Regions from separate parts of the Anaerosporomusa subterranea genome, predicted to be linked through region 4. Evidence: riboswitches for the same ligand, from Rfam matches in the RefSeq annotation. Region 4 holds a riboswitch; each other region holds the start of a gene.
The links. Region 4 has a riboswitch for cyclic di-GMP ahead of AXX12_RS14255 (response regulator). Riboswitches for the same ligand answer to the same signal wherever they lie in the genome.
Positions count from the first base shown of each region.

Region 1: it holds a riboswitch for cyclic di-GMP, as region 4 does, so the genes downstream of both, AXX12_RS00145 (chemotaxis protein CheW) here and AXX12_RS14255 (response regulator) in region 4, are expected to answer to the same signal.
Region 2: it holds a riboswitch for cyclic di-GMP, as region 4 does, so the genes downstream of both, AXX12_RS00270 (methyl-accepting chemotaxis protein) here and AXX12_RS14255 (response regulator) in region 4, are expected to answer to the same signal.
Region 3: it holds a riboswitch for cyclic di-GMP, as region 4 does, so the genes downstream of both, AXX12_RS02675 (hypothetical protein) here and AXX12_RS14255 (response regulator) in region 4, are expected to answer to the same signal.

Region 1 is NZ_LSGP01000001.1:33,101-36,913, forward strand. Features, by position in the region: gene AXX12_RS00140 (AsmA family protein) at 1-973, opposite strand, end outside; cyclic di-GMP riboswitch class I at 1,401-1,483, shown strand; gene AXX12_RS00145 (chemotaxis protein CheW) at 1,600-2,040, shown strand; gene AXX12_RS00150 (methyl-accepting chemotaxis protein) at 2,103-3,813, shown strand, end outside.
Region 2 is NZ_LSGP01000001.1:63,611-67,423, reverse strand. Features, by position in the region: gene AXX12_RS00270 (methyl-accepting chemotaxis protein) at 1-1,631, opposite strand, end outside; cyclic di-GMP riboswitch class I at 1,803-1,890, opposite strand; gene AXX12_RS20075 (helix-turn-helix domain-containing protein) at 1,958-2,176, shown strand; gene AXX12_RS00260 (sigma-54-dependent transcriptional regulator) at 2,519-3,813, opposite strand, start outside.
Region 3 is NZ_LSGP01000006.1:114,390-118,202, forward strand. Features, by position in the region: gene AXX12_RS02670 (sensor domain-containing diguanylate cyclase) at 97-993, shown strand; cyclic di-GMP riboswitch class I at 1,215-1,302, shown strand; gene AXX12_RS02675 (hypothetical protein) at 1,463-2,527, shown strand; gene AXX12_RS02680 (GGDEF domain-containing protein) at 2,514-3,374, shown strand; gene AXX12_RS02685 (DUF2334 domain-containing protein) at 3,361-3,813, shown strand, end outside.
Region 4 is NZ_LSGP01000023.1:55,933-59,745, forward strand. Features, by position in the region: gene AXX12_RS14240 (MBL fold metallo-hydrolase) at 1-266, opposite strand, end outside; gene AXX12_RS14245 (pyridoxamine 5'-phosphate oxidase family protein) at 415-879, opposite strand; gene AXX12_RS14250 (chemotaxis protein CheX) at 1,083-1,547, opposite strand; gene AXX12_RS14255 (response regulator) at 1,547-2,407, opposite strand; cyclic di-GMP riboswitch class I at 2,477-2,561, opposite strand; gene nadC (carboxylating nicotinate-nucleotide diphosphorylase) at 2,665-3,495, opposite strand; gene nadB (L-aspartate oxidase) at 3,492-3,813, opposite strand, start outside.

The sequences.
Region 1 (3,813 bases), on a different contig from region 4:
ATGCTGCAGGATCAACATCAGGTAGCGTTAACGCAAAGTCGAGCGATTGTTTGTTGTCTTTAAGTAGAATACTGCCTTTGCCCTCTGTTCGTTGACCAGAGATCATTAGAGCCAAATCCCGAAAGTGTAATCCATTTTCATCAGCGCTGAATTTTCCCTGCCCGTCACGAATATTGACCTTGCCTGCAACCGTTAAGGCGGAGAATTCCCCCTCGGCTTGGTAGTGTACTATACTCTTATCATCACGTTTTGCTACCACTTGTAGCTTCTTTAATAGTCCCTTCTCTAAACGGATCTCTTGTGTAGCAGGAAGTAACCCGCTCAGTTTGGCCACATCAAACCCATCCGTCCGGAGCGTAAGTTCACTAGCATTGCTTTCTCCCCAGTTGCCAACTATGCCTAGTGTGGCTTGGCTGACTCGCCCTTTGAGATCAATACCCAAGCCAGCGGGATATGTAATGAAATCGAGTGTACCGTTGACGCCTTCGATGGTTTGTGTAATCTGATTATTGCCAATATGAACGGTTCCTTCGCCGACTTCAACTTTGCCACGAAAATCTGTCGCGGTCTTATCGTCCTTCACCAGGCCTTCCCAATTCCAACGCTCTTTTTCCGTCTTGAGCCAAATTTCTGCGCCCTGGATAGCGACCACTTCAATGCTCGACATACCCAGATTGCCCTTCGTCAAATCTGAAAATTTGTATTTGATTTCGATATTTGGGCTTTTTGCGACAAGATTGTCCTGCTTGTCATAGACCGCTACATTGCGAATCCTTACCCAGCTCAGTAACGATAGGTCAATCGACCCTACCTGTAGTCGTCCGTTGAGCTTCTGTCCCACGCTGGCAACCAGGCTGTCTTGAAGCGCCTTAGCCACCTTGCCTGAAACGACTTGCCACAAGCCGCCTAGGACAATTAGCGGGATTAATGCGATGATAATATTTTTCTTATATTTTACTAGCCATTCCTTCAAAACTCTCAGCCTCCAAACTCACAAACGTCAGGTTATATAGTATTTAATTCGACAAACAATCGTTACCTCCCTGCTTAATAGACTAACAGCAAGGTTAGGCAAGTTCTATCCTTCGCACAGCCTGTAGACTCCACCTTCTTAAGGTCGGGCCTTACAGTCTGTAGTTCAAGCCCCTAAAGGGAACCTTCGGTTTCGCAAAAACGTAGATTCCGAGCCTCACTCACAAGTGTGACTAAGATTTAGATGGAGTCAAAACTCCACCTGAATCAACTCCTTTTTATCTTTCGTGCTCGCTAGCAAGCAAACTCCTGCAAACACTTGACAACTTGCAGAAGCTTGCCCTTTGCACTAAATGCCAAGTCTCGGTTTTCTTGACTAAAATATGACAATGTGTAATAATTATAGTATTGTAAAATACTGAAAAAAAGAATATATTTGGCAAACTTATCGAAAGGTAAGGACGCAAAGCTATGGGTCTAAGGGGTTCCCTATGATTGCCAGGCTGCCATTGCGGATGATAGGACCAGGCATTGGCATGGTCCTATTTTATTTTGTGAAGTGAAAAGAGGTGAAATATCGGCATTTAGGTTGTAATAATGTAAATAATTGGTGAAAGAGTGGATGCGATGAGTGAGGAACAACTGGTTGTATTTCGTCTAGGAAATGAGGAATATGGTATTGAGATATCTCAAGTTAGAGAGATTATTCAATATCGAAATGCGACAAAGCTTCCTAATACGCCAGAGTTTATGGAAGGGATCATCAGCCTTCGCGGTAAGGTCATACCTGTAATTGAGTTGGCAAAACGATTTGGCCTAAGTGCAGACACTGGAAAAGACAAGCGGGCAATTATCATTGAGGTTGCAGGCCAAGATATTGGCATTATCGTGACTGAGGTTACGGAAGTACTGCGGCTATCTGGCGAACAGATTGAAGCTGTACCTGCGATGACTGCCGTAAATGAGTGTGTGAGAGGAATCGGTAAAGATGCTAATCGGTTATTAATTTTGCTTGATTTAGGCAATTTGCTAAGGGCGGATGAGATTAGGGCGATCGGGGCAGCGTAGCGCAAGCGACCACCGAATGTCGAAATCCGGCTGTCAAAGGTTATTATAAAGGAGTTTATAGCATGAACATAAAAAGCGTTCAAACTCGATTGCTACTATGGTTGTTGCCACTTATTTTTGTGGTATTAAGTGTGCTATCAGGGGTTAGCTATTATATTTCTAAGCAATCTTTAGATCAAAGCATTGGTGAAACAGCTGAGGCAATTGGAACCGACTATGGGTACCGTATAAAAGGCAGTATTCAAGAATTGATGATCCAATTGGAGGATATGGCCAAAACGCAAACTTTCCGGACCGGAACCGATAAGGCCCAGATTAGCGCAGCCATGGCTGAAATACAGAAAAGGATTGGTTTTGAAACCGTTTTATATATTTCGCCGGATGGCTCGGCGATTCGCGGCGACGGCACTACAGGCCAATACCGCGACCGCGAGTATTTCAAAAAAGTGCTTGATACGAAAAAAGCATATGTCTCTGAGCCGCTGACTTCAAGGGCGACCGGCAAGATGTCCTTCTTTCTGGCTGTGCCGGTCATGAACAACGGACAACTCATCGCGATAACAGGGGGGACGTATTCCCTTGAAAAAATGACCGATCTAATTAAAGATCTAAAATTCTTGGATACCGGCTACGGTCAAATCTCCGATGATTCAGGGACGATTATTGCCCACCCGAAGAATCCTGGAATCATTGGAAAGCTGAATCTTGCCGAAAAGAAGATCAATGCTGAAATTAAGCTGCAACAGAACGAACTCGACGACCGTCTGATTGCTCTGTTTACCAAAGCAGCCCAGTCTGGGCAACAAACACATGGAGTATACAGCTTTGTGGACGGTGTGGCTAGATACGGGGTATACACGCCAATCGATCTCCCAGGCGGTCAACGCTGGGTAATGGGGGTATCAGCACCTGAAACGGAAGCCACTCAGGACACGGATGCCCTGGCGCGAACAGTGCTGATCATTTCGCTAATCTGTTTACTCATTGTTGCAGTATCTATCGTATTCATAGCCAAACAGTTCACCAAACCGATTGCGCTGATACGGGATGAATGCCTGCTTTTGGCCCAAGGCGACCTGCGGGAGCGTGAGGCAAAGGTTTCTTCAGAAGATGAAGTCGGCCAACTGGCGCAAGGTTTCCGGCAGATGCGGATAAATTTGCGTGAGCTTGTTGCAAAAGTACATTCCCAATCCGAGCAACTGGCTGCTTCGAGTGAACAGCTGACAGCCAGTGCCGACCAATCTGCCCAGGCCGCTAACCAGGTTGCGGCATCGATTACCGATGTGGCGACTGGTGCAGCAGAACAGCTAGCCGCGGCTAACGACACCTCTGCCGTGGTTGAACAGATATCAGCCAGTATCCAAGAGGTTGCGGCCACTACCAACGGTGTAGCCGCACAATCGGCGCAGGCTGCTGCTAAGGCTAACGACGGCAGCAAGTCGGTGAATAAAGCGATTAGTCAAATGACACAAATCGAACAGACTGTTAATACGTCCGCCAAAGTAGTCGCTGAATTGGGCGAACGCTCCAAGGAAATTGGTCAGATTGTAGATGCTATCTCCGGTATCGCCGGACAAACTAATTTGCTCGCTCTTAACGCCGCTATCGAGGCCGCGCGGGCCGGTGAACAGGGACGCGGTTTCGCTGTCGTTGCCGATGAAGTACGCAAACTTGCCGAGCAGTCTCAGGAAGCGGCCAAGCAGATCGCCGAACTGATCGGGGGGATTCAGGGAGAAACCGATAAAGCTGTATCGGCCATGAATGATGGCACCC
Region 2 (3,813 bases), on a different contig from region 4:
GCCATCTTAGCCAAGGCCTGGCTGGAGGCTGCTATCTCTTCCATTGATGCCGATTGTTCCTCTGTCGCCGCGGAAACGCTCTGCGTTTGGCCTGCGGTGTCCTGACTGATTCGGTCAATATCACGTACAGATGCCACGATCTGCTGGCTGCCAGACGCCATTTGCTGAATGGCAGCCGATATTTCCTTGATTTGACCTGACTCCTCATTCACCAGCAATACGATTTCTTTAAACGCCTGACCCGCAGAATTCACGACGTCGGCCCCTACCTTGACCTCGCGAGTACCGTCGTTCATCGCACCAACCGCTTTATCAGTTTCCGATTGAATCTCCGAAATCAAAATGGCAATTTGCTTGGCCGCCTCCTGAGACTGTTCAGCCAGTTTGCGCACTTCCTCGGCAACTACGGCAAAGCCTCTGCCCTGTTCGCCCGCACGCGCCGCTTCAATAGCTGCATTCAAGGCCAGCAAGTTAGTTTGTCCGGCAATCCCGGAGATGGTGTCAACAATCTGTCCGATTTCTTTCGAGCGTTCGCCAAGCTTTGTTACTACTTGCGCAGAAGTGGACACCGTCTTCTCGATACTCCCCATCTGGCTCACGGCAGCCTCTACCGCTTTGTCGCCTTGCTGGGCTGCTGCGGCAGTCTTGTCCGCCATACCTGTCACCACATTGGCACTAGCAGCGACTTGCTGGATACCTGCCGACATTTGCTCCACAACGGCAACGGCTGTATCGACCGCCTGTACCTGTTTCTCAGCGCCTTGGGCTACATCAGTAATCGTAGTTGCAACCTGATTTGCTGCCTGAGCTGATTGTTCAGCACTGGCAGTCAGTTCTTCCGAGGATGCTGCTACTAATTCTGCTGAATTGGATACCTGTTTAATTAACGAACGCAAGTTGTCAGAAGCATTGCTGAGACTCTGCAGCAAGAGTCCCATTTCATCTTTTGACTTGATTTCATGATGTTGGTTAAAAATTCCTTGAGCCATTGCTTCTGCATATGACACACCTTGCCTGATCGAAGCCAGGATCGGGCGGGTGATGAATACAGCGCTTACGCCGCCAATTAAAAGGCCGATGCTCAAAATGACAACTAAGGTTACGGTCATCTTGCTCTCCTGCTCGTTAATACCTTTAATCTCTTTTTCTATGTACTCGTTCTGCTCTTGCACGTATTTGTGTATTTCCGCAAGTAAAGTATCATTGTCTTGCGCAACAGCGGACAGATATGCCCCCGCTGCAGTTTGCCCTTGCGTATCATATATTTGAACTACCTTTATTAAGTGAGGCACAAATTTGTTTCTAGCATCGGCAACAGGTTTTAGTGCTTCTTTAACTCGCGCATTTTTATTAAGGTAGTTGAGAGCAGCGTCGGCCGCTTTCGTCGCCTCACCTAAATCCTGTTTAAACCGGGGGTTGCCGGTGGCCAAATAGCCCCGAACTGCAGCCGCTTCACGAGCTGTCTCCAGAGCAAGCAATTTAGTATTATCCCCTAGCGGCATACGATAATTAGTTAGAGTATTCGTTGCCTTTTCGATAGCTTGATATTGAAAATAGAATGCCCCCACAATCACCAGCATGATTGCCAGCATAATGCCAAAGCCACCATAGATCTTTGTACTAATCTTCATTGCGGTGTTCCCCCTCAAACTTTCATTGCATGTTCGCTGTTTCCTATACGTGTTACACAACCTAATCCGACACTTGCCTCTTCACTCCTTTTTCGGTCGCCTATTGGATACCATATTTGATAAAAAAATAAGACGGCAATAGCCAGTCTCATAAACAGTTAGCTAATGCTAATTGGCGGCTTGGCATCATAGACGTTAATTCGTCCTTAGACCCATTGCTTTGCGTCCTTATCTTTCAACAAGTTTGCCATATGAAAATGCATCTATTTTCTTCTGAATACTATAGTCTGTATAACAATAGTGTTACCTGGCATATAATTGGATATATGATAGACAAAAAATTCGGTCTGATACTAAAAAAATTAAGAACGGCCAAAGGCATCAGCCAAGAAAACTTTGCTCTCAATACTGGACTTCACCGCACTTACATCAGCCAATTGGAAAGGGGCCTAAAAAGTCCGTCTTTACGGACAATCGGCAAAATCTGCGGAGAGCTTGGCATCTCCCTCGTGCGGCTAATGGAGTATCTAGAGCAAGAACGCTAGCCTTTTCTTATGTAAATGCCTATTATGAGGAACTTTGTCGGTTTAACGAATACTATAGTATTCGTTAAACCGACAAATAACTCCTTCGTGCTTTTGCTTGATTTTATTAGCACAACATATTCGATGATAACCTAGGAAACCAGTAGACCCTTCCTCACCATTCAGGATGACCCCACTTCTCTATATACTTGCAAAAGGCGTGCCAACTGAGGCACTCCTTTTAGAATTTACTATACACCAATAAATAGTTGATCTATTTTAGACATTTCGACATTTCTGCCGCACACATCAATGTCGTTTTTTGACACATTGTGTCAAGATGATGCGTTCAAGTGAAACACCTTACTCTTTGGCCGCTCGTTCCAATATCCTATATAACGAACTGCGCGATATTCCGAGGTATCGCGCCGCTGCCGCTTTGTTGCCATCGTTGATATGCAGCGCATGCTGAACTAATTGTTCAATGTGGTCATCTAAGACAGACCCCGCATCAGTGGTCTGGATAAGATTAGCCTTAGCCGGAATCTTCTCCGGTCTCTGCGTCAAGCGGGTTAGGTGGCTCGGTTTGAGTTCTTCATCATCAAACATAAAGACGACCCATTCGATGATATTTTTTAGTTCTCGAACATTCCCCCGCCACTCATAGGTGCTTAGGATTTTAGCCGCATCTTCGTCTATGCGTTTGAAGCATTTTCCTCTCATCTTGGCAGACTCTTGCAGAAACGTCAGCGCTAACGGTACGATCGCGTTAGGCCGCTTGCGAAGCGGCGGAAGAACAATGTGACCGACTCTCAGCCGGTAGAATAAGTCCTGCCGAAAGTTCCCCTTGTGAATGGCATCTTCTAAATCCATATTTGTCGCACAGATTATTCGCACATTCGTGCGAATCTTTCTTACACCACCGACTCGGTAGAATGTTTTCTGTTCAAGCACTCGCAGCAGCTTGCCCTGCAGTTCAATCGGTATCTCAGCCACTTCATCTAAAAACAGCGTTCCTCCCTCAGCCAGATCAAACTTGCCTTTATGCCCTGCAGCCGATCCGCCGGTGAACGATCCGCTTTCATAGCCAAAAATCTCACTTTCAAACAAACTAGGCGTAATTGCCGCACAATTGATGTCAATAAAGGGCTGCGTTCCCTCATCGCCGCCGGAATGAATGATGCGGGCAACGATCTCCTTGCCGGTACCGGTTTCCCCTTGGATTAAGACCGGGATCGAACGATCGAGATGATAAAGCTTTGCTTGCTCTAAAACAGCCTTCATCTCTTGCGAGAAAACTCCCAGCTTCATGGTCTGACCATCATAGTGTACGGTATCAGGCAAATTCTTGCTAACGTCGGTTCCGTCCTTCGCATTTATCGTGCCATGCCACTTTCGCTTATCTTCCACCTGTTTTAGGATGCGCACCAAATCCTTCGCGTCAACCGGCTTTAACAGATAGTCCATAGCGCCCGCACGAATGGCCTCAATCGCTGACTCCAGCGTACCATGCCCGGTAACAAGCACCACATCAAGCTGACCGCAGCCTGGAAGCGCAGCGATGGTCTGCATAAGGTCAATACCAGATAATCGGGGCATTCTTATATCTGAGACCACCAAATCGAAGGTCTTCTCCGCAATCTCCCTAATAGCTTGCT
Region 3 (3,813 bases), on a different contig from region 4:
TATCAAGGACTGCTATCTGGATTACGCAGTTCACATTTTATCCACTTGCAGTAAATGCGATGATTACAGGCATGATGAGAAAGCCGGGGTGAGACGGTGTTTGACTTCCCTATAACGGATAAAATAGATGACCTCTTCAATATCGTGCCTATACCAATGCTGTTAGTGACCAAAGACGAACTGCAAGTGGTGCGCTTAAACCAAGCCGCCGCTAAATTTTTGGATATTACGGACGGAGCAGATCCGATAAAGCTGCTAACTGACATCTTTGACACTGAGCATGAAGAGTATATTGCCTGGGTGCATTGTCTACAGGGAAATGACATCCCTGAGACGGAATTATCGATGCAACGGCGAGAGCAGCAGCTGACTGTCATTGTCTATGCTGCACAGATAGATTTTGCCGGAACGCCGCATCTGCTGCTCAGTTTAATAGATAGTACTGAGAAATACAGCCGGATCAAACTGTTGGAACAGCTTGCCGCCAGGGATGATATGACCGGATTATTAAATCGCCGTGCATTCCGGGAAAGCTTGGAATCAACATTGCTAAAATCGAAGGAAGAAGAAAGCGAGTTTCTTCTAGCCTTTATGGACTTGGACGATTTGAAAAAGGTCAACGATACCTATGGCCACCGGGAAGGAGATTGGTATATCAAGACGTTCACATCTCTTCTCCGCAAGGCGTTGCGTAAAACCGACATTGCCGGCAGGGTCGGCGGCGATGAATTTGCCGTAATCTTCACCCAATGCTCGCGACATTATGCCGAACAGACGATTTGGCGCCTTCAGCAGCAAGTGGAAACCATTGCCTCATCGTTAGATAAACCTTTCATCATGGGCGTGAGTATCGGCTTGATCGCGATAGAGAGCTGGATGGAAACTGATGCTGACAGCTTATTGAGCATAGCGGATGATGCCATGTATAAGCAGAAATCTCGCCACTGTCGACAAAAAGTACGCAGCATTGACAAAATCAGGTGGGGTCGGTAGCGAAGCCAAAATCGGCCTGCTCAACAAAATCCCGTGGAGGCAAACAAATAAATCAGCGAACGACTTTTAATATTGGGCAGTGGGGAAAAATCCGGATTGTATTATATTATCAAATTAGAGGGATTCTCTTTTACTATGAAGAATCTTATCGCAAAAGTTTATCTTATTCATCCTAAAATTTCAAAATAATTGTATAATATACATGCTAAAAAGTATAACAAGATATACATTGGCAAACCTTTTGAAAAGAAGGGACGCAAAGCCGTGGGTCTAAGGACGATTTAAGTCTATGATTGCCTGGTTGCATTTAAAGTGTATTATAAATGCAACCAGGCAATTTTTTATGGAAAAGATACTATTTATGGCGATAAAACTGTTAAAACGAATAGTAGAATTAAATCTGCAGAAATAGCAAAAGGGAGGGAATCTTACGCAAAAGAAGACATTATTCTTCCTTACTCTGGTAGTTATGATTAGTATACACTTTATATTTTCCCCCAAAGCGACGAATACAGAACTAACCGCTGTCAAAACAGTAACTCCGGCAGAAAGCCAGGGACTCCACTTTCTTCAGACAAAAATGCAAACCTCCCAGGGATTAATCTATTATTCGGTCGAAGATAAATCGCCTGCGTCTTATAGTGTGTTGGAATCCACGGGCCAGGCAATGGAGTATGCTGCTTTAATTGGCAATAAAAAGCTATTTGATGATTATGCCGGGCTTGCAGACAAGTATTTTAAAGACCCGTCAGGTTATTATTATTGGAAAATCGATGTTACTACAAAAAAAGGCGACGCTTCGTCTGCCTTTGTCGATGATTTACGATTGGTTAAAGCCTATTTTATTGCCAACGAAAAAAAACTTGGCAACTATAATAAACAACTCGAAAAAGTCTCTGAAACAATTTTTCAATTTGACATTGATACAGATGGCTTTCCTTGTGAGTATTATGATGGTAATGCAAAGCAAAAAGCGACTGTAGTTCCGCTATTTTACTTAGATGTCGATACCTTGCGAAAGTTAAGTCAGTTTAACGGCAAGTGGTTAGTCCCTTATCAACATGCCAAAGATATCCTGCTCAGTATGCCGGAGAATAAGCATGGCTTTTATCCGATCAAATTCAAAATACATACTAAGCAGTACGTTTGGGGTTCTTCCATCAACATGGTCGAGAATTTATACACTGCAATTGATGCTTATAACGCAGGCCGAGATACCCGTGCTTTGGTGACCTTTCTGAAGAATCAGGTAACGCAGGGAAAGGTTTTTAATCATTATTATTTAAACGGAACACCGGTTGATCAAAACGAATCCACAGCAGTCTATGCGCTGGCGGCACGATTCCTGGCGCTTAACAACGAAAATGAGGCCGCTAAAGCATGTTATCGCCGCACCTTAGAATTTCAAATTAGTGACAAAGAGTTTTTTCAGGGCGGGTTTGGTGAAAGCACGACCGGATTAGTCTATGCTTTTGATCAACTAGAGGCGCTACTAATGTTGAGGATGGTGGAAGCAGCAGATGTTAGCCAGTGATACGTATTTACGCCAAGATAGAATCTACTTTAATTTAATTATGGTCTTTGTGTTGGCAGTCGCAGCCGTTGCCTTACTTTATGCACCAAGTATTGGCTCTTTAACTCTGTTTGTTTTGGTCGCCGCCATGATCTTCAATATGATTTTAACGTATAATCTCGGTTTGCAGCGAGGCCTGATAGCAGCAATTGTATTAACGTTTATCTATGGCAGCTATATTATTTATGAAATAATGATTCATAGAATTGCTGAAGTTAACTTTGCCTATATTGTCTGGTTATTTATTTACCCGCTAAGCAGCTTATTATCAGGTCAATTAACGTTGACCGTATCAACTTACAAACGCGAACTAGAAAATAAAAGAAGCCTGGAAAAGCTGGTGACTCTTGATGCTGCCACAGGCTTTTACAACAATCAGGGATTTTTCAGGAAATTAGACGAAGAATTTTTGCGGGCTAAACGATACAAAACATATTTCTCGATTTTACTGATAAAAATATCCAATTTTGACGAATTGCAAATTATTTATGGAGAAATTGATTCCGTAAAGATTCTACAAGCAGTAGCAACGAAAATAACTGCTCAGACCCGTATTTCAGATATCAAATCCTTAATCGAAGAAAATATGCTTAGTATTGTGCTAACCGAAACGAATGAAGAGGGAGCTAAAGTTGTCATTGAGAAACTACACCAGGCGTTAGATACCATTGCAACCGAGATCAAAGGCGTCAAAAAAGTAATCAGAATTAAACCGAGCATCGGAATTGCCAGTATTAGAGAAAGTGACACAGATGTTTTGGAGATATACGACAGAGCCAAAGGAGAACTTAAGTATGACAGAGGTTAGTAAGAAAGCAATTGTGCTTTTCTTACTTGTCGCACTTACCACAGCTTGCTTCCTGCCAATGTCCGTCCACGCCAATGAAAAAGTAAAGACCTATATTATTTATGACAGTCCGACGAGATATGGCGATGATTTTCCACTTGTTACCTCATTGATAGAATATCTGGGACATTTCGACTTAACCTGTCAGGCGATAACGCTTGACGCATGGCGTCCGGGTGTGTTACATAATGCTGACTTGGTTATTTTTGTTGGTCTAAACGAGGCCACTCTCCCGCAGCAATTACTGCAAGAAATGGCGCAAGCCAAGCGAGTGATTTGGTTTGAAAAAAATATCGAACAAATGGCAGCATACTTAAAATGGCAAGACTTCAAACTCGAAGGAACTGTTAATGGCTGGTCAACGATTCATTATCAAAAAGATCTGCTCATCAAAGACTGG
Region 4 (3,813 bases):
ACTAGCGGTCGCTTTCTCTTTTCCAGCTGCATATCGATCATAGTCGCATACTGCATACATTCAAGATCAGCACAGTGATCCCGATGATAATGACTAAAAACCACCGCATCAAGTTCATTCAAATTTATATAGTTTTGCAGGCTTGCAATTACACCACTGCCGCAATCTAAAAGCACTTTTGTCGTATGATCTTCCACAAGATATCCTGACGTGGCCCCATTCCTTGGCGGATAGGCTCCAAAGCATCCCACGACAACAAGCTTCATTGAACACTCTCCATATGTCATAATTGTCTCAACCGACGGAAACATTCCTGTGAGATTGACAAATTGAATCCTGGGACATCCATAGGATGTGAAAAAAACAGCGCCAAAATACGTGGCACTGTTCTGATGAGTTTGAGGAGGAATAGGCCTATTTTCTGGCTTTTCCAGTAATGTGTTTACTATCTATTTTAAGGACCACTGTCTTATGATGGACACTATCAGCATACTCTTTTCCTTTTTCCATGTAGCTGCTAGAGTATTTTTCTACGAAAGCCATCAACGCTGCTAATTTCTCCTGATCATGCACTTCACTAACTTCTCCAAAAACAATAGCGCTTGCATACTCCATACTGAACTTATCTGGTAAAGTATTGGCTTTTCCCACAACGCAGAATGTTACTTTATTTCTTTTGCGGGTACAATTTAATTTATACCCCTCTTGAGCACAATGGAAGTATATATGACCACCTGTATAAACATAGCTTAACGGTACACCATAGGCATAATCGTCTTCGCCGTTAATCGATAACACACCATAAACGCCATTTAGCAAAATTTCGTCTGTTTCACTTCGCGTAAGTCCTCTATCATGGCGTCTCATTTCTTTGAACATTTACGTCCCCCCTTAAACTATCTATATTTATTTAGTTTCTCATTATAGCGTCATGTTGGCAATATTTATTTAACGTATCGAATACAGACACGCTTAAGGTACGCCCGTCGAATTCGCTGGGATGAAGCAACGCCGCCTGTCAAAATCGACAAGCGGCGTTGCTTCTACTACTCTATTCAGCTTACTTACACAGCGCATTAACGTCAGGAATTTAGCGATATATTTACTTCCAAGGGTATCTCATCAACAAGAACTTCAACAATTATCCTTCGCATATTACCTGATGTACTGGTATAGCTGTCCCCCACAATGAGAGTAGGCGGCGAAATATCAATTTTTGCCCCTTGTGCTTCAAATAATATAGCTGCGTTTGCTGCCAGCATATTACCCATCTCGGAAATCGCCGATTCTGCCATCGCGTCAAAGTCTGGAACCGGCATCCCCATCATCATTTTACTTGCAATCTTTTTGGCTGATTCCTCAGTCATATTATATACGATAGTGCCGCGAAGCTGATGCGTAAGGCCCACAATTACCATGACTCCATTGCTTGCAATCTTATTGCCATCAGCTACACTCATCCGGCCACGCGTGACGTTTTGGAATCCTAGTTGCGGCATAACATTCAAGATTGCATCAAAGAACGGAGCAATACTTTTTACATCCATTAGACAATCTCCTTCTTAAAGCCAACGCTCAGGCGGGCTTTTCCGAAAGGAGTATCAACTTGCCACGCATGAATCTCTAGATTAGGGCTGGCTATTGAGAATTTCTCACCGGTAAAAATCGCTGGTGGTGAAACACGCAGAAAAGCCCCTCGGAATTCTCTGTTCAGCTTTGATGATGCATTTCCGGCTACAATATTGGCTAACTCCGCAATTACATCATTAATCTGATCAGAGTCCTTAGGCTCTTGCTTAAGCAATCTTGTGGCTATACATTTAGCGGTCTCAACAGATAAGTCCAAAACCATTCTGCCACTATACTGTCCAGTTATCCCCACAAGAATTGAAATACCACTAGAATACAGTCTTGTATCATCAACAGTTGATTGAGCAGTTACATCTGTTATGAATCTCTTCATGAAATTAGAAAAAGAGGCAATGAATTCGGCAGGGTAGCAACTTTTGAAATCATGATCCACCACGTCGGCGTCACACACACTTCTTAAAACGCTCATTAACACCTCTGGTTCAAATGGCTTTTGGAGAAACTTTGCAGCTCCCTTACACTTTGCCAATTTTTCCAAATCATCATCTTTCATGCTGGATACTATAACAACTTTGGCATCCGGCTCCTGCTTAATAAGCCGCCGCGTAACTTCCAGACCGTCCATTTCCGGCATAGCAATATCCATTGTAATAACGTCAGGCATATGCGTCCGATAACCTTCGAGAGCGGACCGGAAGCCATCCGCAAAACCGACAATCTCAAACCAGTGCGAATCTAGTGAATCAGCCAGCAGTTGACGACTAAACGGAGAATCATCCACTATTAGTACTCGTATTTTTTCACTTGGTTCCCGCATAAGATCCACCCTTCAGCCCTTAATGTGATTTGAAAATAAAAAAGTGAGATGCCAGTCTCACTTTTCACAAGTTGCAACCTGGCAATCATTGGCTTACGCCCTTAGACCCATGGCTTTGCGTCGCTACCTTTCGGTAGGTTTGCCAGATATATGGTATTTTAAAATTTTATACTGTTATATCTTTTTTCGTCAACCTAATAAAGAAAAATAGGACTTAATGCTCAAGACTTAAGCCCTAGAATGATACATAAATTGTTTTATTCTAGCCTCATGCTAATATCTGCCGCTTTGGCCGAGTGAGTGAGTGCACCGCTTGAAATAATATTGACTCCTCTTGACGCCAATCCAGCTATTTTTTCCCCTGTTATATTGCCAGACACCTCTACCAATGCTTGATGATTAATTACCCGTACAGCCTCTTCTATCATCGGCAAAGACATATTATCCAGCATAATCACATCGACACCTGCTGTCAACGCATCATGCACTTGCTGCATTTCTTCAACTTCAACCTCAATTTTTATAAACGGCGATATATGATCACGCACCTTCTGTACAGCTGTCAAAATGCCGCCGGCGGCCTTAATATGATTATCTTTAATTAAAACCATTGAATCTAAACCGTAACGGTGATTCTTGCCCCCGCCCACCGTAACAGCGTATTTCTCAAGCATACGCAGACCGGGTGTCGTTTTACGAGTATCGACAATGATCGTGCCAGAACCTCCACATGCCTCTACATAACGATTGGTTTCATTGGCGATACCAGTTAAGCGTTGCAGAAAATTTAGAGCCACCCTTTCCCCTGCCAGTAATGATCGAGTTGGTCCTTGTATGTGAGCAAACTTTTGACCACTTTGAACCCGGTCACCGTCGACATAGTAAAGAGTTACCTTCACGTTCTCATCCAGTAATGAAAATACCCGTGTGAAAACCTCCAACCCAGCTAAGACCATATCTCGTTTGGCGATAAGATAGCCCTTAGACTCATGATTCCCGGAAAAGATCGCTTCACTGGTGATATCACCTTGTCCGATATCTTCAATTAAAGCTTGGCGTAATAATTGATCTAAGACCAGCTTGTTCATGCTATAACAGCCTTCCTTCCCCATTGCTGCAAGATGTGTTTTCTAAAAGTTTCATCATTCTTACCGGGAAAATCCGAGCGGTAGTGGGCTCCTCGGCTTTCCGTCCTCAGTAGCGCCGCTTCCACCAGTAACCCCGCTAATTGATAGGTATTGTAGACATGATAGCTATGATCAACCGGACTAACCTGATGATTTGTCTCACCAACACTTAGCCACTTTAGCATAGCTTCCAGCTCTTCTCCCCGGCGTACGACCCCTGCAACACCATCCAACTTGGTTCTCAAAGCATTTAGATCTGTATAGCTACCGGTTGCTGCA